DNA from 2 places in the Caulobacter sp. FV2ps19 genome. Region 2 is predicted to be linked to the other one. Evidence: predicted binding sites of a transcription regulator. Region 2 holds the regulator's gene; the other holds the start of a gene.
The links. The regulator HrcA, encoded in region 2, represses chaperone genes, less so after heat shock. The targets are predictions, from matches to a motif close to GTTAGCANTCNNNNNNNNNGANTGCTAAC.

Region 1 (15,854 bases), 950 kb from region 2:
GCCCAACCGCGGAACCGTGCCCCTGCCGGGCCCGATGGACCTGACCATGGTGTGGAATCGCGGCATGAGCTTTGGCCTGCTCAGCGGCCATGCCGAGTGGGGCCGCTGGCTGCTGACCGGCTTCTCGGCGGTCGTGGTCGTGGCCCTGGCGCTGTGGACGCGCAAGGCGACCAAGCCTTTCCTGGCCGTCGGTCTGGGCCTGATCATCGGCGGGGCGATCGGCAACAATCTGATCGACCGAATCCTCTACGGGGCCGTCGCCGATTTCATCGATGTGCGCGATCTCTATTTCCCGTGGATTTTCAACGTCGCCGACGCCGCCATCTCGGTGGGGGTGGGCTTTCTGCTGCTCGACAGCTTTCTTTCGGGCGAACAGAAACTGGTCCATCCGACCGAATAAGGCCGCAATCGCGAGAGACATTGGCGCCCGCGTCCTGATGTCGTATCGAGGGCGCACGAAATTTTGGCCCGACAGGGCCCGGCGGAGCATCTGTTCATGAGTTTCAATCGGGTCGCGACCCTGAGCGTTCTGGCCGTCGTGGCCGCCACGGGCCTCGCCGGTTGCCAATCGGCGTCCAAGGCGCTGGGCATGAGCAAGGTGGTCCCGGACGAATTCCGGATCGTCACCAAGGCCCCGCTGGTGGTGCCGCCCGACTACGCCCTGCGCCCGCCGGCCCCCGGCGAGCCCCGTCCGCAGGAACTGCAGCCCGAAAGCGCCGCCCGCATGGCCCTGATCGGCCAGAGCATGGCCGCCGGCCGCTCGGACGGCGAAAAGCTGCTGGTCTCCAAGGCCGGCGTCGACAAGGCTGACCCGCTGATCCGCTTCGTCGTCGATGACGAGACCGGTGACCTGGCCCACAAGGACGAGAGCTTCGCCAGCAAGGTGATGTTCTGGAAGAAGGACAAGGCGGCCGAGGTCGCCACGACCGAATCCGAAACCGGCGCCACCGCCCCGGTGATCGTCGACGCCGCCGCTGAAGAAGCCCGCCTCAAGGCCCTGATGGGTCCTGGCAAGGTGGTGATCAGCCGCGAAAAGCAGACCCGGATCAAGCTGCCGGGCCTGTAGGCCTTTTCAGCCGCTTCGAGATTCAGCCGGCCCGGACGCGAAAGCGCCCGGGCCGGTTTCGTTTTGGCGTCCAGCGCACTGCCCCCCTACGGATCGGTTGGCTTCGCCGCCCTTCGGGTCGCGTTTCATCTTCCCCCTCCGGGGGAAGACGGCTGCGAAGCAGCCCGTAGGGGGCCAGTGGCGCGCAATCCCCCGGCGTCTTCACCGTGAAGCCCCGGGCCCGCAGTTGGTCCAGCACGCCATTCTCGGCCACCAGGCCGCGCATCGAAAACAGCGCCACCGCATGGCCCGGGGTCTTGAGCGCCTCGGTCAGGGCCAAGATCTCGTCGGCGGTGGCGCGCTGCTCCATGTCGGTCATGCCCGGCAGGCTGCGCAGACAGCGCTGAAAGTTGCGCGGGCCGCCGATCGCGGCGCGCACATCGCCCCGGGTCCAGGCCCGGGCGGCGGCCTGGACCGCGCCCGCGCCGGCCTCGACCTCGCTGAGCACGCCCTCCAGGCAGAGCCGGCCCGCCTCTTCCGAATGGCCGCGCACCGCAGTCTTGATCAGGGGCATGGCCTTGTAGACCCCGGCCGACCGCGTCCTGACCCTATGCTTCTTCGCCAGGCGCAACACGGTGCGGTCGGGTTCGTCGCCGTCCAGGCGGGTTTGTTTCTGGTAGTCGATACCGATCATCATCCCGGCCCCCAACGGACTCCAGCCGCTGTAGCTGTCAGGCGCCTTGCCCAACTGGGCCCGGACCTTCGCCAGCCGCGGCGCGAGATCCGGCGCGGCCTGGTCCAGCGGTTGATCCGACTTCAGGCGCTTGCGCAGGGCCAGCATGGCGGGAATGTCGGTGATCCCGGCCCGCCCGGCGGGCGGCAGGATCACGGCGAAAGCGCCGTCCAGCCGGCGGTCCAGCACCGAGGTGTCCCAACTTGCGCCCTTGGGCAGGGCGTTCAGGGTCCCGAGGATATAGATCGTAGTGTCGGCGTCGGACACTCGCCACCAGGCCGGACCGGGCAGACGGGCGTTGACGACCAACTCTTCGACCAGATTGGCCTCGGGGTCCGGGACGGCCTGGGCCTGGACGGCGAGCGGCGCCAGGGCCAGGGCGGCGACCAGACAAGCGATCTTCATGAAGTCTCCCCGACGTTGCGGATGACACCCTGGCGGTCCATCGCGGCCAAAGCTTGGCCTCACGGTGCGGGATCGCCTGGCGTGGTGACCGTGAAGCCCTTGGCCCGCAGCTGATCCAGCACGCCGTCCTGCGCCAACAGCGAGCGCAGTTCAATCACCGCCACGGCCTTGCCCGGAGTCTTCAGGGCAGAGGCTATGGCCCGCACGGCGTCGTCGCGGCCGTCACGTAGCTCGCGGGCGATGGACGGCGTAGAGGCCAGGCAGCGCTGGAAACCGCGATCGGCCGACACAACCGCCCGCACCTCGCCCCGGGCCCAGGCCTCGGCGAGACGCTGGATCCCGCCCTCGCCATTCTCGGCCTGGCGCAGGCCGGCGTCCAGGCACAGCTGCTGTAGCGGCTCGGGGGCCTGGGCCAGGGTCTTGATGGCGCTCACCAGGCTGTAGCCGTCGAGGGTCTGAATGCGCGGCCGCTTCTCCAGTGTCTTGTCCTTGGCGATGTCGCGGATCCTGTCGGTGACGCCGCCCAGGCTGATCGACACATTGCCGCCGTCCTGGCCGTTGGCGACCAGGAAGCCGGCGAAGGCCGGCTTGATCTCGTCCATGCTGTCGGGCTTTTCCTTCATCACCGACAGCCGCGCCTCCAGCCGCGCACGCAGATCCGGCGGCAGGGTGTCGCGCATGGGGTGGTCCATGATGAACAGCTTTCGCCCACCGATCGCCAGGGCGATGATCCGCACCACGCTGATATCGGCCTCCTGGCCCATGATCAGCACATTGGCCCCGTCCAACCGGCGACGCAGCACCGAGTCGTCGACGTCCAGCTTGCTGGGCGCCATGGCGGGCACGCCCAGCACATAGACAGTGGTGTCGGCGTCGCTGACCTTCCACCAGGCCGGACCCGGCAAGCGGGCGTTGACGACCAGCTCCTCCACGAGGTTGGCCTCGGGGTCGACGCGCTTGAGGGCGATGGGGCCGGAGTCGTCGACGGCCTGCTGGGCGAAGGCGGCGGGCGCGGCCAGCAGGGCCAGAGCACCGGCAAAGGCGGCGAAACGTCCGATCGTCACCATGTCTCTTCCTCGAAGGCCGGCGGAATCGATCTAGGATGATCGGTCTTCGCCAGTTGGACCGGGCCAAGCGCGACCGGTCAAATTACGATGACGCAATGCGGGCCCGGGTCCGTTCCGAGAGTTCCCCAAGATGCCGATCCGCCGCCTGCCGCCCGAGACCGTCAACCGCATCGCCGCCGGCGAGGTGGTGGAACGCCCCGCCAGCGCCATCAAGGAGCTGGTCGACAACGCCGTGGACGCCGGCGCGACCCGCATCGAGGTCGAGGCCCATGGCGGCGGCCTGACCCGCATCCTCGTCGCCGACGACGGCGTGGGTCTCAGCGCCGAGGAACTGCCCGTCGCCATCGAGCGCCACGCCACCTCCAAGCTGGCCCCCGACGCCGACGGCCTGTGGGACCTGCTGCGCATCCACACCATGGGCTTTCGCGGCGAGGCCTTGCCGTCGATCGGCTCGGTGGCGCGGCTGTCGATCAGCTCGCGCGCCAAGGGGGCCAAGGACGCCCATTCGATCCTGGTCGAGGGCGGCCAGGTCGGCGAGGTGGCGCCGGCCGCCTTCCCCGGCCCGCACGGCGCGCGCATCGAGGTGCGCGACCTGTTCTACGCCACCCCCGCCCGGCTGAAGTTCATGAAGTCGGAACGCTCCGAGGCCCTGGCGATCACCGAGGAGATCAAGCGCCAGGCCATGGCCCATGAGGCGGTCGGGTTCTCGCTGGACATCGACGGGCGCCGGGTGCTGCGTCTGCCGCCCGAGCATCCGGGTCCGCAGGGCCGCCTGGCCCGCCTGGCCGCCGTGCTGGGTCGCGACTTCCAGGACAACGCCATCGAGATCGACCAGACCCGCGACGGCGTACGCCTGACCGGCTTTGCGGGGCTGCCGACCTATAACCGGGGCAATGCGGCGCACCAGTATCTGTTCGTGAACGGACGACCTGTGCGCGACCGGCTGCTGCAGGGCGCCCTGCGCGCCGCCTATGCCGACTTTCTGGCGCGGGACCGCCACCCGACGGCGGCGCTGTATGTGTCGCTCGACACCGCCGAGGTCGACGTCAATGTTCACCCCGCCAAGGCCGAGGTGCGGTTCCGCGATCCGGCCCTGGTGCGCGGCCTGATCGTCGGCGCCCTGCGCCACGCCCTGGCCGGGGCCGGACACCGGGCCTCGACCACGGTGGCGACGGCGGCGCTGGACAGCATCCGCGCCCAGGGCGGCGGCTATTCCGGCTATCAACCCCACGCCTTCCAAGGGGGGCCCTCCCCCGCCGGCTTCTCGGCCTGGCGCGAGGGCGGCTGGGCGCCACAGAGGCCGCAGATCCTGCCGGGCCTGTCGGACGTCTCGGCGCGGGTCGAGCCGGCCATGGCCCCGGGCCTTGGCGAGGTCGTGCGCGAGGCCTGGCAGACGGGCGACTTCAAACATGCTCAGACTACGGATGGATATCAGGGCTCAGCGCCCTTCGACCCCGTCGATTTCCCGCTGGGCGCGGCCCGGGCCCAGGTCCACGAGACCTATATCGTCGCCCAGACCCGCGACGGCATGGTCATTGTCGACCAGCACGCCGCCCATGAGCGTCTGGTCTATGAGCGGATGAAGCACGAGATGGCGGCCGGCGGCGTCGCTCGCCAGACCCTGCTGCTGCCCGAGGTGGTGGATCTTGATCCCGCCGAGGCCGAACGCGTCGTGGCCCGCGCCGAGGAGCTGGCCGCCCTGGGTCTGGTGATCGAGAGCTTTGGCCCCGGCGCGGTGCTGGTGCGCGAGACCCCGGCCCTGCTGGGCAAGACCGACGCGGCGGGCCTGGTGCGCGACATCGCCGACGACCTGGCCGAGAACGGTCAGGCCCTGGCCCTGAAGGAGCGGCTGGAAGAGGTGTGCTCCACCATGGCCTGCCATGGCAGCGTCCGCGCCGGCCGTCGCCTGAACGGCGCCGAGATGAACGCCCTGCTGCGCGAGATGGAAGCCACGCCCCATTCGGGCCAGTGCAACCACGGCCGCCCCACCTATGTGGAGCTGAAACTGGCCGATATCGAGCGGCTGTTCGGGCGGCGCTAGGGCGCCCTGGACTGAACCGTCAGGCCGCGTCGCGGGCGGTGATCAGCGGCGCCCCTTCGGCCTGGGCCACGGGCTTGTTGAGGAAGTCGGTGATCGCCGGACCCTGGACGCGGGCGATGCCGCCCTGGCGACAGGCTTCCAGTTCGCTGACGGTGCTGACGCCGGCCACGCATTGGGCCACGCCCTTGCCGCGATAGGTGCCCTGGCGTTCGATGAACTTTGCGATGGCGTCGAGGCGCTCGCGCTCGATGGTGTCGGGCAGGGTCAGGGTGACGCTGTCGATCAGCTCGGGCGGCAGGTTGTGAACCGGGAAGGTCGGATCGAGCACGTTCAGGTCAAGGAAGGCGAAGCTGCCCTTCAGGAAGGCGCGGATCTGGCTGACCAGACCCAGCGAAGCCTCGCGCGGCGTGCCGTAGACGCTGGCCCCCAGGCGCGGCTGCAGATCCAGCGGATAGCGTGACAGGCGACCCTTATAGGCTTCCTGCGAGGATGGCGTGGTCAGGTTCCAGAAGCCGAACGGCAGGTAGAAGTCGCCGAACGGCGCGGCCTTGAAGTCGGCCTGGGCCTCGTTGAGGCACGCCAGGTCGCGGGTCAGCAGGGCCGAGTCCTGCTCAGGCGGCGGCGTGGTCAGGTCGACGCGCAGCCCGACCAGCGACCCCGTGAACAGCCCGGTGGGCAGATCATAGAGGCCCCACCAGCCCGTCTTGGACGGCGGCGGCGGCGCCTTGACCGGGGCGGCTTTGCGGGCCGCGGAGCCCGTGGACGGGTCGGCGGCGGCGGCTTCGGCGGCCTGACGGGCTTCCTCATGCGTGCTGGGCACGGCGCGAATGGCCTCGGCGGTGATGACCTGGACGCGGCCCGCGGCGCCGCCATAGCCCTGGCCGGCGACCAGTCCGGCCAGTTCGGCCTGGGTCAGACTGGCGAACTTCAGCACCGAGTTCTCGTCGCCCTCGAACGTCATCAGACAGACCTGGCCGCTCTTGCGACCGGGAAAAAGGCTGGCTTCCAGTTCGGCCGCCAGGGCCTGCATTTCAGCCGCGTCCAGCTGTTCGATGCGATTGTCAGCCAGAACGAAGGCCAGCGGCGCGACCGCGCCGTACCGGCGGGGCGCTGTCCAGCGCGCCTTCAGATAGGTGTCCGCCGTCGCCTGGGCCCGCGCTGCAGGGAAGGCGGCGTCATCGATCAGCAGGCGCAAGCAGGCAATTGCGGTCATGACGACAAGCTAGTCCCGATTTATAGCCAATTGGTTAGGGACACTGGTAGCCGAGCGTTAACTCAACCTGCAGTTTTTACCGTGCCAGACCGGCCTTGAAAGGCAGGTCTGCATGCGGAAAACCTTGTTCCTGCAAGGGTTCTTCGAACGGCGCGCTGACGACGACACCGCTTACCGACGACAATCTCAGCTCTCGACACAACTCAAACTCGCGCTTCGAGCGAAGGCCTGTGACGCCTTGCCGCAGCTTGAGGTCAAGATATTGCCGGCGCGCCGACAGAAACCGCCGAAGGCTCAACAGGCGTTGGAGCTCTTCGCTTCCCGTCAACTGCAGCACCACCCCGTCGATGAGGTTGGCGGGAACGGCCCGGACGTTGAAACCAGGGTCCTGAACCCTAAGCTCAATGCGGTCGAACACCGGACGCAGCAGATCCCGAAGCGGCGCGATGGCCGAGAACGGCAGGTCGCGAGGCACGTCATACACCTGCGCGCTCAGATGCCCCACGGTCGCCCGGGGCAAAGAGGCCAGCTTGGCCTGATAGACTTCCCTCAGGCTGCTGCGGACCATGCTCCACATGCGAAAATCCGTCTGCACATGGAGATCCGGCTGTTTCTCGAGGGCAGCGACGTTCGCATCCAGCATGGCCAGATCCGACCGCAGATAATCGCTGTCTTCCAGCACGGTCTTTTCGGGGGCGCGCAGCATGAATTGCGGCTGGCTGGCTTCGAAGCGCTCGGCGACGGGATTATAGACCCCGCGCCAGGCCAGACGCGGCCCCCCGACGGCTTCCGTCGCGTCCTGGGCCATCTGGCGGGGCGTGGAGCCCCAGGGGGCCAGCTCATGCACTCCATCCCGCGTGACCACGCGGGTTCGGCCGACGGGCGGCGGCGGCTCTCCGCCGCGCATGGCCAGAAGTTCGACCTCGGACAGGCTTGAAAAGCGCAGCACGTCCGTCTCATCGCCCTCATAGGTGAGCATGCACAGATCATCGCGCCCCTGCGTACCGAACAGACGAAGCTGAAGCTCGCTGGCGATCTGCTTGAGTTCCGCGCCGTCCAGAAACTCGGCATTGGGGTCGACCAGAACATAGGCGCCGGGCGCCACCTGGCCGAAACGCCGCGGCGGCGGCCAGCGGGCCTCGAGATACAGCGCTGCGGTGCGGTCGATCTTGATCGGCGTCACGCCTTCAACAGACGTCTCGCGAGCGCCGTGCTCGATGCAGATTCTCATACACGCCATGCCGCCCATGCGGCGGATATTGGCATACAACTCTTACCAAGACCTTGCCCCCATACCCAAATTGGGCAGAGCGACAATATACCGCACCCACTACACTCAACTCATACAGTATTTAGGAAAATCTATAATGCCAACCATAGGCTGGCTTACGAGAACTACTTCAGGAACAACACCCGCTCGGACTTTATAAAATTACACAAAACTCTCTGTCAGTCTGAAGTCCAGCCGCTGCTTGACGCCCGGCCAGTCGGCGTCGGTGATCGAGAACACCGCCGTATCGCGCACATGGCCCGTCCAGGTGATCTTGTGATTGCGCAGCACGCCGTCCTTGTCGGCGCCCAGCTTGGTGACGGCCGCCTGGCTGCGGCCGTTGCGTACGTCGATCATGAACTCTACCCGGATCGCCCCGGCGTCGAAGGCATGGGCCAGCATCAGGCGCTTGGACTCGGCGTTCACCGGCCCCGAGCGCGCATCGGGGTGCAGGAAGGTGGACCCCACCTCCAGGCCCTTGTGCAGCTTGCGGATGTTCAGATAGCTGGAGGTGCCCACCACCTTGCCGTCCGACAGACGGCGAATGGCGAAGCCGATGCGCTCGCCGCGCTGGGTCTCGCCCTGCAGGGCGCCCCACCAGTCCTCAAAGCCCTCGCCGCAGCCATTGGTCGACATGATCTCCCAGCTGGCCGGATCGCAGTCGATCGCGCCGCGCAGTTCATCGCGCAAGGCGGGGGTGATGGGTTCCAGCCGGACGTAGCGGCCTTCGAGCGGGAGAATCTGGATGTTCATGCGCGGCAGTTTGCAGGCGTCGCCCTGCCGACCGCAAGTCTGCTTGCCGTCTGCGTCAGCGCGATGCTACAAAGGCTTCAAACAAGCGTTTGAAGTCAGGGATTGGGAAGCGCCATGGATTTCGATATCTCCGCCACACAACGACAGTTCCTCGATCGCGTCACCGCGTTCATGGACGAGCACATCGTTCCCGCCGTTCCGCGATACGAGGCCGAGATGAACGTCATCGGCCAGGAACGCTGGAAAGTCGTCCAGGTGGTCGAGGAGCTGAAGGCCAAGGCCAAGGCCGCCGGCCTGTGGAACTTTTTCATGCCGCCGCACAGCGGCCAGACCCATGTCGACGACACGTTCCAGTTCGAGGGCGTGCAGCTGACCAATCTGGAATACAGCCTGATCGCCGAACAGCTGGGCAAGATCGGTTTCGCCTCGGAGGTCTTCAACTGCTCGGCGCCCGACACCGGCAATATGGAAGTGCTGATGCGGTACGGCACCCTGGCCCAGAAGGAGCGCTGGCTGCGCCCGCTGATGAACGGCGAAATCCGTTCGGCCTTCCTGATGACCGAGCCTGACGTCGCCTCCTCGGACGCCACCAATATCGAGACCCGCATCGAGCGCGACGGCGACCACTATGTGATCAACGGCCGCAAGTGGTGGTCCTCGGGCGTGGGCGATCCGCGCTGCAAGGTCGCCATCGTCATGGGCAAGACCGATCCCGACAACGCCAGCCGCCACGCCCAGCAGAGCCAGGTCCTGGTGCCGCTGGACGCCCCGGGCATCGAGATCGTCCGCATGCTGCCGGTGTTCGGCTATGACGACGCGCCGCACGGCCACGCCGAGGTGATCCTCAAGAACGTGCGCGTGCCGATCGAGGACGCCCTGCTGCTGGGCGAGGGCCGCGGCTTCGAGATCGCCCAGGGCCGTCTGGGCCCCGGCCGTATCCACCACTGCATGCGCACCATCGGCACCGCTGAAGTGGCGCTGGAAAAGATGTGCAAGCGCCTGATGAGCCGCAAGGCGTTCGGCAAGTACATCTCCGACCACTCGGTGTGGGAAGAACGCGTCGCCGACGCCCGCATCGACATCGAGATGTGCCGTCTTCTGTGCCTGAAGGCCGCTGACATGATGGACAAGGCCGGCAACAAGTCGGCCCGTCTGGAGATCGCCATGATCAAGGTCGCGGCGCCGCGCCTGGCCCTGAAGATCATCGACGACGCCATCCAGGCCCACGGCGGCGGCGGCGTGACCACCGACTTCGGGCTCGCGAAAGCCTATGCCGGCATCCGCACCCTGCGCCTGGCCGACGGCCCGGACGAGGTGCACCAGCGCACCATCGCCCGCATGGAATACGGCAAGTACGGCGACCTCGTTTACAAGCAGAAGGCCGAAAAGGAAGCCGCCCTGCACGTGCCGGGGATTCGGTAGTCATTCTTGAGCCCTTCCCCCTTGATGGGGGAAGGGTTGGGATGGGGGTGACCGCTGAATCTCCACCGCGACACGCTCGGCGACGTCGTACGGATAGTCGAATGCCTCGCGATCACGGATACGCATGACGCGATAGCCCTGTGCGAAAAGCCACGCGTCTCGCTCCGCATCATGAAGTTGCGCCTCAGGCAGATCGTGCCGTCCGCCATCCACTTCAATCACAATCTTGGCGGCGTGATGCGCGAAGTCGGCGACATATCGACCAATCGGCGCCTGTCGTCGGATATGCAAATCGAGCGCTCGCAGCGCTTGCCACAATCTCTTCTCACTGACCGTCATCTCGCGTCGCAGTCGACGTGCGCGGCCGATGGCCCCGATTGCGTGGCTTGGCCTTGGCTTGTCGGACATGCCGCGTCACCCCCATCCCCGACCCTTCCCCCATCAAGGGGGAAGGGAGAATAGTGTTGAGTCTGAACAAAGGGCGAACATTTGGCAAGAAGCGGAAAGACGCGGAGTCCTCCTTCGGCGATAACCGCCCTATGCCCCCGCCCGCCCGCCTGATCCTCGACCGCGCCCCCTCGCCGCTCGGCGAGATCCTGCTGGTCACCGACGAGGCCGGCGTGGTGCGGGCGATCGATTTCCACGACTACGCGCCGCGTCTGACGCGGCTGCTGCGCCGGCACTATGGCGACCCGGCGCTGGAAGACGGCGCCGCCCCGGCCGCCATCCGGCAGGCCTTCAGCGACTATTTCGACGGATCGCTTGACGCCCTCGGCGCCCTGCCCTGGGCCACCGGCGGCACGGCGTTCCAGCAGTCGGTCTGGCGCGCCCTGAGCGACATTGCGGCCGGAGAGACCTCAACCTATGCCGTCCTCGCCGCGCGGATCGGACGTCCCACCGCCGGCCGGGCCGTGGGCGCGGCCAATGGCGCCAATCCGATCGCCATCCTCGTGCCCTGCCACCGCCTGATCGGCGCGAACGGCGCCCTCACCGGCTATGCGGGCGGGCTGGCGCGCAAGGCCTGGCTGCTCGCGCACGAAGGCGCGCGCTAGAGCGTGATAGCCGAAAGTGTACGCGGTTTCGGCGGCTATCACGCTCTAAATGTTTGATTTAGAGCCCTTTTAGACGCCTCACATGATTCCATGTGAGGCTAAAAGGCTCTAGACCATCATCCCGCCGCGCAGCACCAGCCGGGCGGGATTGAGGAACGGCAGGGCCAGAGTGGCGGCGATCAGCAGGGCGAAGGCCAGGTTGCTCAGATTGGGCCGAACCTCGGCGCGATCAATCAGCACCGAGGCCATCTGGCCCAGGGCCGCGCCCAACCAGGCCAGGGCCAACACGAAGGCCATGGCCGCCCCGACGCCGGGTTGATAGCCCAGATAGAGGGCGGCGCCGGCGTGCGAGACGATCAGCAGACCACCCAGCGTCCGCCCCTCCAAGAGTCGCGGCGCAGACGCCGCTTCACCGTCCGCCGCGCCCGTCAGACCCAGCGCGCGGCTGGGCCGGGCCAGGACGATCCCGCCCAGCGCGCCGCCGATCACGCAGGCGACCACGGCCAGCAGCAAGGACAGGACGTAACTCGACATGCGCTGAGCGCTCCTTGGATCAGGCCGGCCGCGCTGGACCAGCCCCATGACAGACGGCTTCTATATTGAATCCGTCCGGATCCAGCACGAAGGCGCCGTAATAGTCTGGATGATAATGTGGGCGAAGTCCGGGCGCGCCGTTGTCTCGTCCGCCCGCCGCCAGGGCCGCCGCATGGAAAGCGTCAACCTGGGCCTGGGTCTGGGCCCGGAAGGCGACATGCACCTTGCCTTGGGCGGGATCCTGGCCGGCGATCCAGAAGAAGGGCCGCGTATCGCCATAACCGGTCGACGGGACCCCGCCGGTGAATTCTGGCGGCACAGTGTACAGTCGCGACAAGCCCAGCGGCGCCAGGGCCTTGTCGTAGAAGGCGACGGACCGGTCGAAATCGGCCACGCCCAGGGTGATATGATCAATCATCGCACCAGCACCCTGAAGACTCGCTTGGGATCATCGGCCGCATCCGGCATCCAGGGCCGCTTGAGGGTGAAGGACAGCTCTGTGACCCCGCGCGCCACGCCGTAATAGCTGAAGACCGTCATCACCGCGCCGCCGGGCAGGGCCGCATCGGTGGTGCGGCTGGAGCCGTCGCCCAGCACGGTGGCGTCGGCCTCGTGGTCCAGGCGCCAGCCATAGCCCGTGCCGGCGTTCAGCGGCAGCTCGATCCGCAGATCCTGACCCGGCGCCAGGGTCACGACGCCCGTTTGGCTGTCGGTGATCGTCAGGGGCGGCGGCGGCGACGGCGGCGCGCTGGCGCAACCGGCCGTCAGGATCAAACCCGCCACAAGGGCGCTGGAAGCGAAACGTCGCATATCGTCGGTCCTTCTGGCCCCTTCGCGCCCCGAAATCGGAGGGCGCGATCCTTGACTCCGCCCTCGCCCAGCACTACCTCCTGCCCGGCGCTGGCACTCGGCGGGGGTGACTGCTAACAGCGACGCTTCCCCCGGCCGGCGATCCATAATTCTAACCGTCCCGACGGAGAACACCCTATGAAATTTCGTCCCCTGGGCGACCGCGTCCTCGTGAAGCGCGTCGAAGAAGAAACCAAGACCAAGGGCGGGATCATCATCCCTGACACCGCCAAGGAAAAGCCGCAGGAAGGCGAAGTCGTCGCCGTCGGTCCCGGCGCGCGTAACGACAAGGGCGACGTCGTCGCTCTGGACGTCAAGGCTGGCGACCGCATCCTGTTCGGCAAGTGGTCGGGCACCGAAGTGAAGGTCGACGGTCAAGACCTGCTGATCATGAAGGAAAGCGACGTTCTGGGCGTGGTCGAGGCCTAAGCCCTCCTCCGTCCTCTTCGCTTTCGACCCCAAGTTTCTCTTTTAGAAGGGCTCATACCATGGCCGCTAAAGACGTTTATTTCTCCTCGGACGCGCGCGACAAGATGCTGCGCGGCGTCAACATCCTCGCCAATGCGGTGAAGGTGACCCTCGGCCCCAAGGGCCGCAATGTCGTGATCGAAAAGTCCTTCGGCGCCCCGCGCTCGACCAAGGACGGCGTCTCGGTCGCCAAGGAAATCGAACTGGCTGACCGCTTCGAGAACCTCGGCGCGCAAATGATCCGCGAAGTCGCCAGCAAGACCAACGACAAGGCCGGCGACGGCACCACCACCGCCACCGTCCTGGCCCAGGCCATCGTGCAGGAAGGCCTCAAGTCGGTCGCCGCCGGCATGAACCCGATGGACCTGAAGCGCGGCATCGACAAGGCCGTGATCCTGGTCGTCGAGGAAATCAAGAAGTCCTCCAAGAAGGTCACCACCAACACCGAAATCGCTCAGGTCGGCACCATCTCGGCCAACGGCGACAAGGAAGTTGGCGACATGATCGCCAAGGCCATGGACAAGGTCGGCAACGAAGGCGTCATCACCGTCGAAGAAGCCAAGACCGCCGAGACCGAACTCGACGTCGTCGAAGGCATGCAGTTCGACCGCGGCTACCTGTCGCCCTACTTCATCACCAACCCCGACAAGATGGAAGTTCAGCTCGAAGAGCCGCTCATCCTGCTGTTCGAAAAGAAGCTCTCCTCGCTGCAGCCGCTGCTGCCGGTGCTGGAAGCCGTCGTTCAGTCGGGCCGTCCCCTGCTGATCATCGCCGAAGACGTCGAGGGCGAAGCCCTGGCGACCCTGGTCGTCAACAAGCTGCGTGGCGGCCTGCGCGTCGCCGCCGTCAAGGCTCCGGGCTTCGGCGATCGCCGCAAGGCCATGCTGGAAGACCTGGCCATCCTGACCGGCGCTCAAGTCGTGTCGGAAGACCTGGGCATCAAGCTGGAAAACGTGTCGCTCGACATGCTCGGCAAGGCCAAGAAGGTCTCGATCACCAAGGACGACACCACCATCGTCGACGGTATCGGTGAGAAGGACGCGATCGAAGCCCGTATCGCCCAGATCAAGCGCCAGATCGAAGACACCACGTCGGACTACGACAAGGAAAAGCTGCAAGAACGTCTGGCCAAGCTGGCCGGCGGCGTCGCCGTGATCCGCGTCGGCGGCTCGACCGAAGTCGAAGTGAAGGAAAAGAAGGACCGCGTCGACGACGCCCTCAACGCGACCCGCGCGGCCGCCGATGAAGGCATCGTCCCGGGCGGCGGCACGGCTCTGCTGAAGGCCTCCAAGGCCCTCGAAGGCCTGACCGGCGACAACGCCGACCAGACCGCCGGCATCGCGATCATCCGTCGCGCCCTGCAGGCTCCGATCCGTCAGATCGCCGAAAACGCCGGCGTTGAAGGCTCGATCGTGGTCGGCAAGGTTCTGGAAAGCACCAGCGCCTCGTTCGGCTTCAACGCCCAGACCGAGCAGTATGTCGACCTGATCGCCGACGGCGTCATCGACCCGGCCAAGGTTGTCCGCACCGCTCTGCAAGACGCCGCTTCGGTGGCCGGCCTGCTGATCACCACGGAAGCCGCGATCGTCGAAGCCCCCAAGAAGGGTGGCGGCGCCGGTGGCCCTCCGGGCGGCGGCATGGGCGGCATGGGTGATATGGACTTCTAGTCCACGCACTCAGCCTTCTGCTGAACAAGACGAAGGGCGGGACCGAAAGGTCCCGCCCTTTTTCTTTGCCGAACCCTGGCCCACCGTCCGAACGCATCCAAATCGCCGCCAGATCGTTTCCCTCCCAGAAGACCAACCGCCGAAAGGGAGGCGACAGATGCCCCTGAGACGTATCCACCACATTCACCACCACAGCGGATCGCGCGCGCCGGTGATCCTGCTGGCCCTGGCCCTGTGGCTGGCCCTGGGCCTGATCAGCCAGGCGGCGTTCCAGCTGATCGGCTGAGGCCTTCGGCCGCCAGCAGAAAAGTTTCCGACAGGCTGTCGGCTGGACTTGGTTTGGCGCGTCCTTGGGACGCCCCTCCATCGCCGAAGGCCTGGCCATGCCGTCATTGATCACCCTTGATCCCAGCCTCCTGCAGCATCCGGCCCTGCGCCTGATCGGAACGATCTGCGACTACGCCATGGCCGACGGCGACATGCTGCGCGCCCTGCCGATGCAGTGGGCCGCCTTCGAGCCGCACATCCCGCGTCCGGCGACCGGCGGCGAGCCCACCACGTTCGGCGTCGCCCTCCCGACCGAGGACCCCGGCTGCTTCCGCTACATGACGGCGTTTCCCGGCGCGCGCGACAGCGCGCCGCCGCCCGGTCTGAGTGTCGTGGCGGTTCCGGCCGGCTCCTATCTGGTCTTTCCCCATACCGGCCATGTCTCGACCCTGAACAGGACCGTAGAGGCCGCCTGCGCCGGACGCCGTCCCGTCCCGGGCCGGCCCAGTTTCCTGGAATATTACGGCCCCGGCTTCGACCCCGCCACCGGGCTGGGCGACATCGAAGTCTGGCTGCCGCTGGCGGAATAGCCTTCCGCCCGGCCGCTGCGACGGCTACACGCCAAGCATGTTCCGCCAACGCCCCGACGCCGATCTGATTGTTCAAGGCTGGGTCATCGGCGTCATGGTCGAGATCGCCGGCGAGCCCTATCCCGTCCGGCACTATTTCGGGGTCGGCAAGGCCGACCGCGCCCAGGCCGAATGGGCCGCCGTCGACCGGGCGCAGGAGGCGGGCGGCGTCGCCTCAAGCCCTTTCCGAGGCGTCGAGCCGGTGGAGGCCCTGCGCGAGATCGTCGCCTATCGCATGCGCGAACTGGGCCTCAAGCCCGGCGAAACCCGCGCCCTGGGCGACAAGTTCCCGCGCCGCTGGTTGCCGGCGGATGTCGCCTCCAGCTGATCGCGATCCAGGATCCTGGCGGCCGATTTCGAGCGGGACGTCACACGCAGCATCTTGGCGCACGTCGCCATTTCCCGCATGCTCACCTCAAACGACTGTTTGATCGTGAGT
Region 2 (15,854 bases):
GCGCCGCTGGCGGCTTAAAAGCACACAGTCGCCTCTAGAAAGCCTTGCGCGTGCCCCCGCCATATGCTCGTCTAGGTTGCCAAAAGGGTGCGCGATGAAACGAGTGTTGGCAAGTCTATGTTGGCTGCTGCTCTTGGTCGCCGCGACAAGGACACTTGCCGCGACAGTCATCGTCGACCCGATGAACCGGAACGTCACCGCCGGGATGCGGGCCCTGCCCGTCCGCGTGGTCGGTCGCGTCCAGATCACGCCGCTACCCGCGCCTCTACCCGCTGGGGCGAGCGCCTATGTGCATGAATGGCCGGGCGTCTATTTCGAGACCGCCTGGGCCAGTGATCGCCTCGTGCTCAAGTTCGATGACGGCTGGCACGAGTACCGGTTGACGATCGATGACGAGGCGCCAATTTCGCTCGTCCGGCCTGGAAAGGCGGAGGTCGTTGTAAGCGACTTGGGGCCGGGACCTCATCGCGCCCGGCTGGAGAAGGTTTCAGAGAGCTTCAAGGTGCGCGGGACGTTTTTGGGGTTCTACGCCGCCGGAAAGACTGTTCCGCAGCCCGTCGCCAAGGCCCGGCAGATCGAGTTCATCGGCCCGTCCGGCATGACCGGCTTCGGCAATCGCTCGCCCAAGCCAGACTGCACGTTCGAGGAGCTTCACGCGACCACCGATACTCAGCAGGCCTATACCGTGCTGGTCGCAAAGCATTTCGGCGCCGACTATCAGGTCAACGCCAGCTCGGGGCGCGGCCTGATCCGCAACGTCAAGGACGCGCGGGCCGAGCGTACGCTTACCGAGCTGTACCCGTTCATTTTCTCGGATCCAGCCGCGCCTTACGAAGATTCGAAATGGCGGCCGCAGATCATCGAGATCCAGCCGTTCGCGGACTTTGCCGCCGGCGATGTCGAACCTGGTGAGCGTTGGAAGACCCTGGAAAACTTGATGCGGGAGTGGACAGATGCCTTTGTCCAACTCGCCGTCGAGCTTCACCGTCGATCGCCTGAGGCAACGATTTTAGTCGCCTGGCCTGAGGATGCAGACAGTTCACCCGAATACCGTCCAGCCGCTGCGCGGATGAAATCGGACATCGTCGCTGCGGCCCAGCATGAAGGGATCAGGATCATGTTTCCGTCGTTCTACCGAGGGCCTCTGGAAAGAACCGGTTGCGGCCATCACGGCAGCCTGAAGGACAATCAGGCCCTGGCCCAATACATGATCGACTACATAGAAGTCCGGCCGGAGCTTTGGTACGGCCGCTGACCCAGCCCCCCCCGGGGGACCTCAGTTCAGCCTCAACCGCACCCGCTCCCGCGCCGCGCGGGCCGCGATCGCGGCGCCGCCGTCGAGGATTTGGGCCCGTGTCAGGGCCTGCAAAGCCCCGGCCAGGGCGCCCTGGCCTTCGCGGGCGGCGGCGACGTCGATCCAGGGGCGGTGGTCGGACGGATTGAGCAGGGCCCGCCGCAGGGCCGAGCGTTCGGCGCGGGGCCAGTCGCGGGCCTGCTGGGCGCGGGCGAAGATGTTGTTCTGCAGGCGGATCAGCACGGCGCGGTCCGGGATCGGCGCCATCAGCCGGTCCAGCTTGTCGGCGACGTCGGGCGTCAGGCCGGTGCGCAGGGCTCGCCGCGACAGTTCCGATGGCAGGACGACGCGCCCTTCGCTGAACGGATCGAGCGCCAGAGGCCCTTCCTCGGTCTCGATGCGCAGCAGGAAGTGGCCGGGAAAGTCGACCCCGTGCAGGGCCAGGCCGGCCTGACGGGCGGCGTGCAGATAGAAGACCCCCAGGGCCACCGGCAGGCCCTTGCGCCGCTGCGCGATGGCGATGATGTCGGCATTGTCGGGGTGGTCATAGGTGATCACGTCGCCGGTCAGGTGAAGGTCGCCGGCCAGGGCCTCGGCCACGGCCTCTTCGGGCGATTCGGTGCGGATGCGGTCGATCAGGCGTTCGGCCGCCTGGCGCCCCAGGGCGATGGCCGGTTCGGGGTCGCGGTCAGGGTCGTCATGGACGGCGCAGGCGATCGCCGCCTCGAACAGCGAGAAGCCCTCATCAGGCCCCTGGCCGAGCCGGGTGAGGATCGCCTCGGCCTCGTCGCGGGTCATCACGCCTCCGTCCAGGCGTCGCGCAGATGGCGCGGTCGGCGGCCTGGGGCCAAGGCTATAAGGTCCAGGCGCACCGTTGCGTTCCGCAGGCCGCCGCGATGGGCGACAATATGGGCGGCGGCGCGGCGCAGGCGGGCCCGCTGCTCGGCGGTCACCGCGTCCAGGGCGTCGTCGAGTTTGGCGCGTTGCTTGACCTCGACCACGGCCAGGATGTCGCCGCGCTGGGCCAGCAGGTCGATCTCGCCCAACGGAGTGGGAAGGCGAAAGCCCAGAATGCGATAGCCCTTCAACATCAGCCAGGCGGCGGCCAGCACCTCGGCGCGTCGGCCAGTCAGCCGCGCCTTGGCGCCGCGGACCTGGCGGACGGCGGTCACCCCTCGCTGTCCTGAGCGGCGGACTCCTTGAGGGCCAGGGCCTGACGATAGAGATCGCGGCGCGGCAGGCCCAGGGCCTTGGCGACCTCGGAGGCGGCCTCGCCCAGCGGCAGGCGGGCCATGGCCTCGCGCAGGGCGCTCTCGGCGTCGCCGGCCTGGACGGGGCGCTCCGTGCCCGGACCCACCAGGATGACGATCTCGCCCTTGGGGCTGTCGAAGCGCGGATCGGCGGCCAGCACGTCCAGGGTCCCGCGCGTGCAGGTCTCATAAAGCTTGGTCAGTTCGCGGGCCACGGCGGCGTCTCGGGGACCAAACACGGCGGCCATGTCGGCCAGGCTGTCGGCGACGCGCGAGGCGCCTTCATAGAAGATCAGGGTGGCGCGCACCGGGGCCAGCTCTTCGAAGAAGGTCCTGCGGGCGGCGCTCTTGGGCGGCGGAAAGCCGGCGAACAGGAAGCGGTCGGTGGGCAGGCCGCCCAGGGTCAGGGCCGCCAGGGCCGCCGAGGCGCCGGGGATGGGGAAGACCTGATGGCCGGCGGCGATGGCCTCGCGGGCCAGGCGAAAGCCGGGGTCTGAGACCATCGGCGTGCCGGCGTCGGACACCATGGCCACGCGCTCGCCGGCCGCCAGCCGCTCCAGGATCCTGGGCGTCACCCGGTCGGCGACGTGTTCGTCATAGCGCTCCAGACGCTTGGAAATCTGGTAGGCGGCCAACAGCTTGCCCGACACCCGGGTATCCTCGGCCAGCAGCACGTCGCAGGCGTTCAGCACGTCCAGGGCCCGCAGGGTGATGTCGCGCAGATTGCCGATCGGCGTCGCCACCAGATAGAGGCCCGGCGCCAGCGGAGCGTCCGACAGCGTCGGCGGGGCGATGATCGTACGGCTCACACGGATAATCCTGGCCGCGCCGGGGGACGCATTACTGTTTCGACGCACAGCCTATCAGGTTGCGAGTGTTCCTGTCAGCCGGTCCAGCACCAGCCGTCCTGCGCGGGTGGCGCGCAGCCGTAAAGGGTCATCGACCAGCAGGCCCAGCTCGACATGGCGACGCACCTTGGCGGCGTTGGGCGTCAGGCCCAGAATAGACACCTCCGGAAAGGCCACGCCCTCGTCGATCCGCAAGCCCAGCAGCACCCGCTCCTCGGCCGCCTCGGCCGCCGACAGCGCCTCGCGCTCAAAGCCGACGCCGGTGTCGCGCACGGCGGCGACATAGTCGGCGATCCTGCGATGGGCGGTGGTCGCGATCCGCTCTTCAGACCGGGATGGGGGCAGGCTCAGGCGGCCATGGGCGCCGGGCCCGACGCCGACATAGTCGTGGCCGCGCCAGTAAACGAGATTGTGCCGCGAGCGCGCCGCCGGGCCCCGGGCGTGGTTGGAGACCTCATAGGCGTCGAAACCGGCGGCCTCCAGAACCTGCTGCGTGGTCTCGAACAGCTCGTGAGCCAGGTCCTCATCGGGCACGACCAGCTTGCCGCGCCCCACCGCCCGGTCAAAGGCGGTGCCGGCCTCGATGGTCAGCTGGTAGGGCGAGACATGTTCGGGGCCCATCGCCAGGGCTTCGTTGAGTTCGGCGCGCCAGGCGTCGGCGGTCTGGCCCGGGCGGGCATAGATCAGGTCGATCGACAGGCGCGGAAAGGTCTTGGCCGCCACGCGGATCGCCCGCCGGGCCGAGCCCGCATCGTGGTTGCGGCCCAGCAGGGCCAGGGCCTCGTCGTGCAGCGACTGCACGCCCAGCGACAGGCGCTGCACGCCCGCCGCCGCCAGCGGCTCGAAGCGGCCGGTCTCGGCGTCGGTGGGATTGGCCTCCAGGCTGATCTCCAGATCGTCGGCCGCCGTCCACAAGCTTCTGGCGGTCTCGATCACGCGGGCGACCTGGGCCGGATCCATCAGCGACGGGGTGCCGCCGCCGAAAAAGATCGACAGCAGGGCGCGCGGTCCGGTCAGGGCGCGCTGGGCGACCAGGTCGGCGACGATGGCGTCGGCCAGATCGGCCTGCTCGGCGGTTCTGCCCCGGTCGCGCACGACGTTGAAGTCGCAATAGGGACAGATGCGCGCGCAATAGGGCCAGTGGACATAGACGCCGAGCGGGGGCGGGGTCATGCCAAGCCCCACAGCCGTTCTATAAAATCCCGCCTTCCTGGGCCTTGTGCCCAGGACCCATATGTCCGCGCGCGCCGCGTTTTCCCCCGCGCGCCCATCCTCGCCGCGCGCGCTGGATCGCCGGGAGCCTGGCGGCGACCCTGGGTCCTCGCCACAAGGGCGAGGAAGGCGGGATTTGAATCACTCAAACAGCGCCGCCTTCAGCTTGTCGAACGCCCGGGCGCGGTGGCTCATGGCGTCCTTGGCGGCCGGCTCCATCTCGCCGAAGGTCAGGTCATGGCCGTCGGGGACGAAGATCGGGTCATAGCCGAAGCCGCGGGTTCCGCGCGGCGGGAAGGTCAGGGTCCCGTGAACCTCGCCCTGCACCACCACGGCCGGACCGTTCGGCCAGGCCACGGCCAGGGCCGAGGTGAACCAGGCGGCGCGGTTGTCCGAGCCGGTTTCCTCAAGCCTCTCTTCGACCTTGGCCATGGCCAAGGCGAAATCCTTGCCCGGTCCAGCCCAGCGGGCCGAATAGACACCCGGCGCGCCGTCCAGCGCCGCGACCGACAGGCCCGAATCGTCGGCCAGGGCGATCATCCCCGACAGGTCGGCGGCGTGGCGGGCTTTCAGCAGGGCGTTGCCGACAAAGGTGGTCTCGGTCTCGTCGGGTTCAGGCAGGCCCAGGGTCCCGGCGGCGACCAGCTCGAACCGGCCGTCGAGCAGGGCGGCGATCTCAGGGACCTTGCCAGGATTGTGCGTAGCCACGACAAGCTTAAGTCCAGGCTCCAGTCTCAACGCCATCGCGGCCTCCTCGGGAAATCACCAATGCGGCTCCTTTACTCCGCCTTGTCGCCGTTTGCGCGCAAGGTTCGCATCGTCGCCCACGAAAACGGCCTGACCGGCGCCATCACCCTGGAGACCGCCAGTCCGTTCACCGATGAGAGCTTGCGGGCGCTGAACCCGCTGAGCCAGGTGCCGACCCTGATCCTCGATGACGGCGAGATCCTGTTTGATTCCGCGGTGATCTGCGACCATCTGGACGCCCTGGGCGGGGCGGGCCTGATCCCGGCCTCGGGCCAGGCGCGTCGCCGGGCCCTGACGCTGCAGGCCCTGACCGACGGCATGGGCTCGGCCGCCGTGGCGGTGGTGCGCGAGCGGATGCGGCCGGCCGACGACCAGCGCCCCGACCTGCTGGACCGCCAGCTTCGCGCCATTGCCGCCGGCCTGGACGTTCTGGAAGCCGAAGGCTTCATCGCCGATCGGTTCACGATCGCCGAGATTTCCGCCGCCGCCCAGCTGGCCTATTTCGACGCCCGTCAGGTGGTGGACTGGCGCGCGGGCCGGCCCGCTCTGGCGGCCTGGTTCGAGGCCGTGGCGCGGCGCGATTCCCTGGTTGTGACTTCCGTGCAACTGGCCTGATGCCATCGCTCAACATTAATAGATTTTAATATCGTTTATCGATATTCAGCATTGTTGGAACCCAAATCGAGGCCTATCTGTTGAGCGTGGACGTCGCCCTCCCCGGCGAGCGTCCAGCCACCTCAATGGATCAACCCGAAAATGCACGCCGCCAGCCTGTTCCGCATCGCCGACAAGGTCTTGATGACCGCGATCACCCTCGCCCTGATCGTGGGCGTTCCGGTGTCGGCGATCACCTTTGTGGTCCGGACGTTCTAGGGGCTTTTCACGCCCCGCCTGGCTGCGGGGCAAGCTTGAGGCGGCCCTGGGGAGGGCGAGGGGAAAAGCAGCCATGCGCGCCTTGGGGCCCGGCTCGGTTTCGAGCTTTCTGAAGATCATTCTCGACGTCGTCTATGTCGGCCTGTGGATCTTCTTCAGCCTGCTATCGGTGTTCGCCCTGGTCGCGCTGCTGTTCAGCTTCAATCCCGACCTGCTGGCCGAGATGTTGCCGATCAGCGACGCGGTCGAGGCCGTCAGCAAGGACGGTCCGCTGTTCGCCGCCGCCCTGGCCGCCTGGGCCGTGCTGCTGGGCGGCTGGATGGTCATCGTCGAGCGCCTGCGCCGGATCTTCGCCACCCTGACCGCCGGCGACCCCTTTCATCCCGACAACGTCCTGCGCCTGCGGGTGGTGGGCCTGATCCTGGCCGGTCTCGAGGTCGGCCGTTATGTCTTTTCGGGCATGGCGCGCCTGCTGGCCCCCAAGGCCAAGGTCATCGACGACAGTTTCACCCTGACCGCCTGGTTTTCGGTGCTGGTGGTCTTTGTTCTGGCCGAGGTCTTCCGCGAGGGCGCCCGCCTTCGGCGCGAGGCCGAGCTTACCATCTGATCGGCGGAGAGTTATCAGCCCATGCCCGTTCGCGTGAATCTTGACCGTGTGCTGCTGGATCGCCGCATGTCGCTGACCGAACTGTCCGACCGGGTGGGCGTCACCATCGCCAACCTGTCGATCCTCAAGACCGGCAAGGCCCGCGCCGTGCGCTTTTCCACCCTCGACGCCCTGTGCCGTGAACTGGCCTGCCAGCCGGGCGACCTGCTGACCTTCGAGTCAGGCCCGCCCGACAGCGATCTGGGCGACGAAGAAGACTGAGAGGGCCGGCGCCCTGACCTTGCTCAGGCCTTGGGCGCGAGATCCGGACGCGACGCCAGGAAGGCGGCTTTCTCGGCCTCGGTCAGGACCTTGGCGGTTTTGCGCCGCGCCACGCTGGGCGAGGGCCGGGCATAGGCCCCGGTCGGGGCGGCGGACGGCTTCAGGTCCGACAGGCGTTTGATCGGCGGTTTCATCGATTTCCCCCTTTTGCCGGCCCCCGGCCGGTCTCCCGTGAAGATTGTGCGGTCGTCCGTGACGATCGCGTGACCCGGCGGGACTTGGCCGTTTAAGGCCTCCGACCCCGGCCTGTCGTCCTAATTGTAGCGCGGCTTCTTCAGAAGGGTCCCGCGATCCATCGAGCGCACCTCGACCTCGAAGGTGTCGCCTTCACGCAGCACGCGCAGGGGGATGGTCGCGCCGGCCGGCCCCTGTGACCACAGGGCGGTATAGAATTCAGACAGTTCGGCCACGCCCTGGCCGTCGACGGCCAGGATGATGTCGCCGGGCTTGAGCTCGGCGCGGGCGGCGGGGCCCTTGGGCGAGACGCCGACGATCACGACGTGGTCGTTGATCTCCTGGGCGAAGACGCCCAGCCATGGACGGGGCGGATGCGGTTGCTGGCCGCGCGCCAGATCATCCAGGATCGGCGGCAGCAGTTCGGCGGGCACGCACATGTTGATCGGCTTGGGCGCGCCGTCGGGGCCGCGGGCTTCCAGGCTCAGATAGCCCAGACCGACCAGGTCGCCCTTGGGCCCGATCAGGGCCGCGCCGCTCCAGTGCGGGTGGGCCGGCTCGGTCATGATGGCGTCGTCGAGCTGATATTCCCAATAGCCCGAGAACGGCATGCGGGCGGCGATCTGGCCGGCGGCGGCGTGGGTGCGGCCGCCGGCTCCGGCGACCAGAACCGCATCGCCGGCGCCCAGCCCCTGGGCCGTGCCGATGCGCATCACCGGCAGGTCCAGCGGCTCCAGGGCCTGAACCAGGCCCAGGCCGCTGCGCGGGTCGAAGCCCAGGACGTGGGCCCCGACACGGCGACCGTCATTGAGGGTCAGCACCACCTCGCGGGCCTCGGTGATCAGATAGGCCATGGTCAGGACCAGGCCCGTGGGGCTGATCACCACGCCATTGCCGAGGCGCTCGGTGCCCAGGATCTGGGCGGTATAGGCGTCGGACGGCACGCGCGCCTCGAGCGCGACGACGGACGCCAGGGCGCGATCCAGATCAAACCCGTAGGCGTCGGCGGTCGGCCGCAGCCGCGCCTCGACTTCATGGCCCCTGAAGGGCGGGGGGAACGGTGCGGTCATTCCAGTCTCCTTCGCCAAGCTTCGAATCTGGGGCCCGACGAGCGCGGGGGCAAGGGGGCGGCGGTGACGCGGGGGTGTTTCGCGGTTTGGCGCCTGCTTCAAATCCAAAAACTCCGCCTTCCTAGGCCTTGTGCCTAGGACCCCTGGCTGGAGGCAGATTCTGGTTCCGGGGCGCGCGCGGCCAATGGGCCCGGAACGCTCTCGAAGTCAGAGGTTCCGGACACCATGGGTCCCAGGCACAAGGCCTAGGAAGGCCGTTCAATATGATGCGAGGAGAGCGAGAAACCCTACTTGCCGATCGCCGCCTTCTGGAACGCGAACAGCTCGCCGATGCCCTTGTCGGCCAGGCCGTACAGGCTTTCGAACTCGGCGCGGGTGAAGCCGCGCTTCTCGCCGGTGGCCTGGATCTCGACGATGTCGCCGTCGCTGGTCAGCACGAAATTGCTGTCGGCCTCGGCGTTGGAGTCTTCTTCGTAGTCGAGGTCGAGCACCGGGGTGTTGGCGAACACGCCGCACGAGACGGCGGCGACCTGGCCGATGATCGGGTCGGTCTTCAGCACGCCTTCGTCCAGCAGGTACTGGGTGGCGATGCGCAGGGCGACCCAGGCGCCGGTGATGGCGGCGGTGCGGGTGCCGCCGTCGGCCTGGATAACGTCGCAGTCCAGGCTGATCTGGCGCTCGCCCAGGGCCTTCAGATCGACCACGGCCCGCAGGGAGCGGCCGATCAGGCGCTGGATTTCCTGGGTGCGGCCGGTCTGCTTGCCGGCGGCGGCCTCGCGGCGGCCGCGGGTGTGGGTGGCGCGGGGCAGCATGCCGTATTCGGCGGTCACCCAGCCCTGGCCCTTGCCGCGCATCCAGCCGGGGATGCTTTCCTCGACCGAGGCGGTGACCAGCACCTTGGTGTGGCCAAAGCCGATCAGGCAGGAGCCCTCGGCATAGCGGTTGACGCCGGTCTCCAGCGTCACGGCGCGCAGCTGATCGGGGGCGCGTTTCGAAGGACGCATGGCTAACTCCGGAGTCTCAAGGGTTTAGGGGCTTTGAATGCTAGAACGGGCCGCTTATCCTATCTGTGACGGGAACTTGAAAGAGCGCCCGACGCATTTGTGCAGCCAGCGGGTCATCCACACGACGCCATGACGCCATTGTTCCCGGGGTCCTTTGTCCGAACGCCGGGTCTGGCTGACCTCGACGCCCGGGCGCGCGACATCTTCAAGCGGGTCGTCGAGTCGTATCTGGAGACCGGCGAGCCGGTGGGATCTCGCACCCTGTCGCGCGGGGGCATGGCCCTGTCGCCGGCCTCGATCCGCAACACCATGCAGGACCTGGCCCAGCTGGGCCTGCTGGACGCCCCCCATTCCAGCGCCGGACGCATGCCCACCCATGCGGGCCTGCGGATGTTCGTCGACGGCTTTCTGGAGGTCGGCGACGTCGGGGCCGAGGAGCGCCAGGCCATCGAGGCGCGGCTGTTTTCGCGCGGCCGGTCGTTCGAGGAGGCCCTGGCCGAGGCCGGCTCGATCCTGTCGGGCCTGGCCGGCGGGGCCAGCATCGTCGTCACCCCGGTGCGCGAGGGCGGCGTCAAGCATGTCGAGTTCGTGGCCCTGGGCGGCGACCAGGCCCTGGCGGTGATGGTGTTCGAGGACGGCGCGGTCGAGAACCGGCTGATGAAGCGCGCGCCGGGCATGACGCCGTCGGCCTTCCAGGAGGCCTCCAACTTCCTCAACGCCCGCCTGCGCGGCCGCACGCTGATCGAGGCCAAGGACGAGATCCGGGCCGAGCTGGAAACCGCCCGCCGGCAACTGGACGAGACCACGGCGCGTTTGGTCGAGGACGGTCTGGCGGCCTGGGGCGGCGGCGAAGGCGACGCCCGGGCGCTGATCGTGCGCGGCCAGGCCAACCTGCTGGGCGAGCCCGGGGCCCGCGAGGATCTGGAACGCGTGCGCATGCTGTTCGACGATCTGGAACAGAAGGGCCAGCTGATCGGCCTGCTCGACGACGTGCGTGAAGCCCAGGGGGTGCGCATTTTCATCGGGGCCGAAACACGACTCTTTTCGCTTTCGGGTTCCTCCGTGATCGCGGCGCCCTATATGACGGGCCAACGCAAGGTTTTGGGGGCGATCGGCGTGATCGGCCCCACCCGCTTAAACTATGCCCGGGTCATCCCGCTGGTGGACTATACCGCCCGCGTGCTGGGCCGGATGATGGACGGATAAGGACTAGAGATGAGCGACGAGCAGACGCCGGTTGAGGAAATCGTTCTGGACGGCGAAGACGCCGCCCAGGAAATCGAGGCGTTGAAACTGGAAGTGGCGACCCTGAAGGATCAGGCCCTGCGCTACGCCGCCGAAGCCGAGAACACCAAGCGCCGGGCCGAGCGCGAGATGAACGACGCCCGGGCCTATGCGATCCAGAAGTTCGCCCGCGACCTGCTGGGCGCGGCCGACAACCTGTCGCGCGCCACGGCCATGAGCCCGCGCAACTCGCAGGATCCGGCGGTGACCAACTACATCATCGGCGTCGAAATGACCGAGAAGGAGCTGATGGCCGCCTTCGAACGCAACGGTCTCAAGAAGATCGAGCCGGCCAAGGCCGAGAAGTTCGATCCCCACCTGCACCAGGCGGTGATGGAACAGCCCTCGACCGAGGTCGCGGCCGGCGGCGTGCTGCAGGTCCTGCAGGCGGGCTATGAGCTGATGGGCCGTCTGGTTCGTCCGGCCATGGTCGCCGTGGCGGCCAAGGGCTCCACCGCGCCGGGTTCGGCCGAGGCCTCCTCGGGCGGGGCCAACCCCTATGCGGGCGCCAGCGCGGACGCCGACGGCTCGGGCGGTTCGGTCGACATCAAGTCCTGACGGGTCTTCTGGTCACGCGCCCTATCGGCGCGTGACCAGGCGCGTTCGTGCAGGTTGAAGAACACCGTCTGGACCAGCGGTTCGACGATCCCCACCGCCAGGGCCACGCGCCAGTCGCGTGTCAAAGCGTAGGCGACGGACACCGCCACGGTCAGGTGCATCGCGGCATAGGTCAGGGTTTTGAGGGCGAGGCGCATGTCGCGCGCTCCTTGTTGAGAATGATTCTCAAAATATAGGCGCAGTTTCCGTGTCCGCAAGGGGTTCGGCCCTCTTCCCCAAGCGCACGATTACGGTAATGTCGGCGGTCCAATCACGACGGAGCCGCGCGGGGATTCTCTAGCGGCGGCGGCTCTGGAACCTGGACCTGATTATGAAGCTTACGATCGAACGGGCGGCGCTGCTGAAGGCGCTGGGGCATGTGCAGAGCGTCGTTGAGCGCCGCAACACCATCCCGATTTTGTCGAACATCCTGCTGTCGGCCGATCGCGACACGCTGAGCTTCTCGGCCACCGACCTGGACATGGAGATCATCGACGAGGGCCCGGCCCAGATCGAACAGCCCGGCCAGATCACCGCCCCGGCCCACACCCTGTATGAAATCGTCCGCAAGCTGCCGGACGGTTCGGACGTGTCGCTCAGCTTCAGCGGCGATGATCCGCGCCTGGTGATCCAGGCCGGCCGCTCGCGCTTCAACCTGCCGGTGCTGCCGGCCGGCGACTTCCCGGTGATGAGCAATGACGGCCTGTCCGCCCGCATCGCCGTCGACACCACCGAGCTGATCCGGCTGATCGACAAGACCCGGTTCGCGATCTCCACCGAAGAGACCCGCTATTATCTGAACGGCCTGTATCTCCACACCGTCAATGACGGCGGCGAGGTCAAGCTGCGGGCCGTGGCCACCGACGGTCACCGTCTGGCCCTGGCCGAGATGGCCGCCCCCGAGGGCGCCGCCGGCCTGCCGGGCATCATCGTGCCGCGCAAGACCATCCAGGAGGCGCGCCGCCTGATGGAATCGGCCGGCGAGCATGTCGACCTGCAGGTTTCGGCCCAGAAGGTGCGCTTCGAATTCGGCGCCGCGGCCCTGACCTCCAAGGTCATCGACGGCGCCTTCCCCGACTATCTGCGGGTTATCCCGCGCGACAACGCCAAGATCCTGACCCTGGACAACGACCTGTTCGCCAAGGCCGTCGACCGGGTGGCCACCATCTCGGCCGAGAAGAGCCGCTCGGTGAAGCTGGCCATCGAGCCGGGCCGCATCACCCTGACCGTCCGCAACATGGAAGCCGGTCAGGCCGTCGAAGAGGTCGAGGTCGACTATGACGGCGAAGCCTTCGAGATCGGCTTCAACGCCCGCTACCTGCTGGACGTCTGCGGCCAGATCGGCGGCCCGATCGCCGAGTTCCGCTTCGCCGACCCGGCCAGCCCGACCCTGGTGGTCGACCCCACCGATCCGGGCGTCAAATATGTGCTGATGCCGCTGCGGGTCTGATCCGCGCCAGGCCGTGACCCAGGGGTTGCGCGAGGACCTGTTCGCCGCGCTGTTCGACAACATGCTCACCCTGTGGGAGGCGACGGACTTTCAGGGTTGCCAGACCTGGTTCGACCGCTCCCAGCGGGTGGAGGCGATGTTCGGCGCGGTCGAGGATCGCATCGACCTCGTGATCATGAACTACGCCGTCTATCGGGCGATCGCGCCGGACGCCCGGTTCGACTGGCCCGTTCGTCAGCTGGTCGATCGCGACGAGGCCCGCGAAACCTTCAAGGCCAACATGATGCGCGTGGTCATCGGCGCCGCCGGCGTCTGGCAGAAGGCCAATATCGAGATCGCGCGGGGCTATTTCGATTAGCGGTCTGGGCGCTTGCCCGGCCCGCGCCGCGTGATACCGTCCGTTTCATAAAAAAACGGGAGAAACGCGCATGGCCAAGATCAGCTACCTGACCGTCGGGTCGAACCATCTGGACAAGGCCAAGGCCTTTTACGACGCCCTGCTGGCGACGATCGGCATGGCGCCGGTGCACGAGCACGCCTCGGGCGGCCGGCTCTATCGCGGCAAGGGCACGGGCCTGTTTGGCGTGCTGGGCCCCTATGACGGCAATCCGGCCTGCGTCGGCAACGGCATGATGGGCGGCTTTGACTTCGAGACCCGCGAAGAGGTCGACGCCTTCCACGCCAAGGCCCTGGAACTGGGCGCCACCGACGAAGGCGCGCCGGGCGAGCGGATGCCGGGCGTCTATTTCGCCTATTTCCGCGATCTGGATGGCAACAAGCTGTGCGGCTACAAGTTCGGCTGAGCCGGCGGGGGCGCGAGAGGTCCTCTCCCTGAAGGGGGAGGGATTTAGCTCCGACTTCACCCCAGTCCGCCGGTTGCAATGTCCGCTATCCGCCGCAGCGGAGGCAGTCCGCGTCCTGAAGCCCTTGGCGGAATGGGAGCTCTGAGGTCAGGCCCAACCTTTCAATCGTCATTCCCGCCCTTGTGGCGGGAACCTCTGGTTCAGCTGACGCGTGAGACGCCAGCGAAGGGCGCGCGCCCTTCGCCCCTCCCGCCCCTGCGGCCGATAGAGGGGTTCCCGCCACAAGGGCGGGAATGACGGCGGAGAAGGGGGATAAGCCGCGCTCAATCCCCGTCGTTTCCGAGACAAAATACAACCTTTTCAACGCTCTACAAAATAATCGATCGCGCCAATCCCCGGCGTTCAGACCTGCCGTATTCTAGACCCACCTCGTCGTTGGGAAGGGCGCTAGGCCAGCGACCAAAGCGGCGGCGGGGTGTGGTCGAGCGGGAAGCTCAATCGATGGCGGGAAGAGCGCATCGTGCTCTGAACCGTCAACCTCGTGATCTTTGGTAGCGGCCGGCTCTGGAACACAAAAACGGCAGGACCGCGAGGGTCGGGCGGGCAGCAGGCGGGCTGAAAGGTCCGCGGTCCAGGCGAGAGTCGCTCTCTGGCCTGCCCGTCGCAGGCGCGGAGGGTCAGGCGCTAATATCGCCGGGCCGGACGCGCTTGCGGATAACGGCTACGCGGAGCGCACGGCTTCGTCGAAACGGTATTTATCAATCTTCTCCGGACGTCGTCCGGACGCTCCGCAGCCCTTTCCATCCCTTCAGCGGGTTTCCGCGTGAGGTTGCGGACACTTGCCCCCTACGGACCGCTGTCGCGACCGTCTTCCCCCGGAGGGGGAAGATGAGGTCGGCGCGTTTCATCTTCCCCCTCCGGGGGAAGACGGTCGCAAAGCGGCCCGTAGGGGGCCAGTGACGCCGCCTCCGCCGTGCCTTAAGAGACCCCCATGGCGTCGGCCGCGATCACCACCCTGACCCTGACGGACTTTCGGTCCTACGCCCATGCGCGCCTGGAGACAGGCGGCGCCAGCGTCTATCTGTTTGGGGCCAATGGGGCCGGCAAGACCAACCTGCTGGAAGCCATCTCGCTGCTGTCGCCGGGCAAGGGCCTGCGCGGCTCGAGCCTGGCCGAGGTCGGGCGGCGGCTGCCCGGCGAGGCCGTCGGCCGGGCCTGGGCGGTGGCGGCGCGGGCCGAGTCCGGCGACGACGATCCGGTCCAGCTGGGCGTCGGCGTCGAGGTCGGCGGGGCCACGCGGCGGATCGTGCGGATCGAGGGCGAGACCGTGCCGCCGGGCCGACTGACCGACCATGTCCGCCCCATCTGGCTGACCCCGGCCCAGGACCGCCTGTTTCTCGAGGCCGCCTCCGAACGGCGGCGGTTTTTCGACCGGCTGGTGTTCGCCGGCGAGCCGGCCCACGCCAGCCATGCCGGCGCCTATGACAAGGCCCAGCGCGAGCGGATGCGGCTGCTGACCGACGCCGCCGAGCACGGCGCGCCGGCCGATCCGGTGTGGCTGACGGCCCTGGAGGCGCGTCTGGCCGGCGCCGGCGCCCTGATGGCCCAGGCCCGGGCCCGCACCCTGACCGCCCTGCAGGCCGAGATCGACGGCCGCGGCGACCGGCCCTTCCCCCAGGCCCGACTGTCCCTGACCGGCGAGTGGGAAAAGCTGGCCCTGGACGGTGTCGAACTGGCCGAGATCGAGCTGCGTCTGGCCCAGGCCCTGGCCGCCGCGCGGGGCCGGGACGCCGCCGCCGGGCGGGCTTTGACCGGGCCGCACCGGGGCGATCTGGACATCCTGCACGTCGAGAAGGACCGTCCGGCCGCAGAATGTTCGACCGGCGAGCAGAAAGCGCTGATTCTGAACCTGGTTTTGGCCCAGGGGGCGCGACTTTCGCGTGCGGAATCCGCACCGAATCCTATAGTATTGCTCGACGAAGTCGCCGCGCATCTCGACCTCAAGAGGCGAGCCGCCCTGGCCGACGAAATCACGGCGCTCAAACTCCAGGCCTTCCTCACCGGCACGGACGAGTCGCTGTTCGACCACCTCAAAGGTCGGGCTCTTGGCGTTCGCGTGTGCGACGCCGGCCTGACCGCTTTGGAAGACGTATGACCGAAGAGACCAAAGGCCCCGGCGCTGACTCCCTTGGGGACAATTCGGGCGACCGCCTGACCACCGCCGACGGCTCGCAGATGGCGGCCCCCGAAGTGATGGGCGGCGACTATGACGCCGACTCGATCAAGGTGCTCAAGGGCCTGGACGCGGTGCGCAAGCGCC

Region 1: the regulator HrcA is predicted to act here: its motif matches at 12,435-12,463, upstream of groES (co-chaperone GroES).

What each region holds. Positions count from the first base shown of each region.
Region 1 is NZ_CM178729.1:1,349,477-1,365,330, reverse strand. Features, by position in the region: gene lspA (signal peptidase II) at 1-400, shown strand, start outside; gene ACW18B_RS06640 (DUF3035 domain-containing protein) at 497-1,066, shown strand; gene ACW18B_RS06635 (TraB/GumN family protein) at 1,089-2,183, opposite strand; gene ACW18B_RS06630 (TraB/GumN family protein) at 2,243-3,250, opposite strand; gene mutL (DNA mismatch repair endonuclease MutL) at 3,381-5,291, shown strand; gene ACW18B_RS06620 (hypothetical protein) at 5,311-6,504, opposite strand; gene ACW18B_RS06615 (hypothetical protein) at 6,581-7,753, opposite strand; gene ACW18B_RS06610 (GNAT family N-acetyltransferase) at 7,937-8,527, opposite strand; gene ACW18B_RS06605 (acyl-CoA dehydrogenase family protein) at 8,642-9,949, shown strand; gene ACW18B_RS06600 (endonuclease domain-containing protein) at 9,950-10,357, opposite strand; gene ACW18B_RS06595 (methylated-DNA--[protein]-cysteine S-methyltransferase) at 10,489-11,001, shown strand; gene ACW18B_RS06590 (DUF4345 family protein) at 11,110-11,535, opposite strand; gene ACW18B_RS06585 (VOC family protein) at 11,555-11,953, opposite strand; gene ACW18B_RS06580 (protease inhibitor I42 family protein) at 11,950-12,345, opposite strand; gene groES (co-chaperone GroES) at 12,523-12,813, shown strand; gene groL (chaperonin GroEL) at 12,873-14,519, shown strand; gene ACW18B_RS06565 (hypothetical protein) at 14,677-14,805, shown strand; gene ACW18B_RS06560 (GyrI-like domain-containing protein) at 14,870-15,376, shown strand; gene ACW18B_RS06555 (hypothetical protein) at 15,414-15,743, shown strand.
Region 2 is NZ_CM178729.1:401,029-416,882, reverse strand. Features, by position in the region: gene ACW18B_RS01955 (SGNH/GDSL hydrolase family protein) at 95-1,255, shown strand; gene ACW18B_RS01950 (SirB1 family protein) at 1,277-2,092, opposite strand; gene ACW18B_RS01945 (YraN family protein) at 2,092-2,466, opposite strand; gene rsmI (16S rRNA (cytidine(1402)-2'-O)-methyltransferase) at 2,463-3,353, opposite strand; gene hemW (radical SAM family heme chaperone HemW) at 3,408-4,565, opposite strand; gene rdgB (RdgB/HAM1 family non-canonical purine NTP pyrophosphatase) at 4,746-5,348, opposite strand; gene ACW18B_RS01925 (glutathione S-transferase N-terminal domain-containing protein) at 5,373-5,966, shown strand; gene ACW18B_RS01920 (hypothetical protein) at 6,108-6,224, shown strand; gene ACW18B_RS01915 (DUF2975 domain-containing protein) at 6,298-6,831, shown strand; gene ACW18B_RS01910 (helix-turn-helix domain-containing protein) at 6,853-7,092, shown strand; gene ACW18B_RS01905 (hypothetical protein) at 7,116-7,286, opposite strand; gene ACW18B_RS01900 (S1C family serine protease) at 7,407-8,396, opposite strand; gene rph (ribonuclease PH) at 8,684-9,400, opposite strand; gene hrcA (heat-inducible transcriptional repressor HrcA) at 9,530-10,606, shown strand; gene grpE (nucleotide exchange factor GrpE) at 10,616-11,242, shown strand; gene ACW18B_RS01880 (DUF2061 domain-containing protein) at 11,182-11,439, opposite strand; gene dnaN (DNA polymerase III subunit beta) at 11,613-12,731, shown strand; gene ACW18B_RS01870 (hypothetical protein) at 12,745-13,089, shown strand; gene ACW18B_RS01865 (VOC family protein) at 13,160-13,534, shown strand; partial or broken gene ACW18B_RS01860 (hypothetical protein) at 14,239-14,338, opposite strand; gene recF (DNA replication/repair protein RecF) at 14,526-15,689, shown strand; gene gyrB (DNA topoisomerase (ATP-hydrolyzing) subunit B) at 15,770-15,854, shown strand, end outside.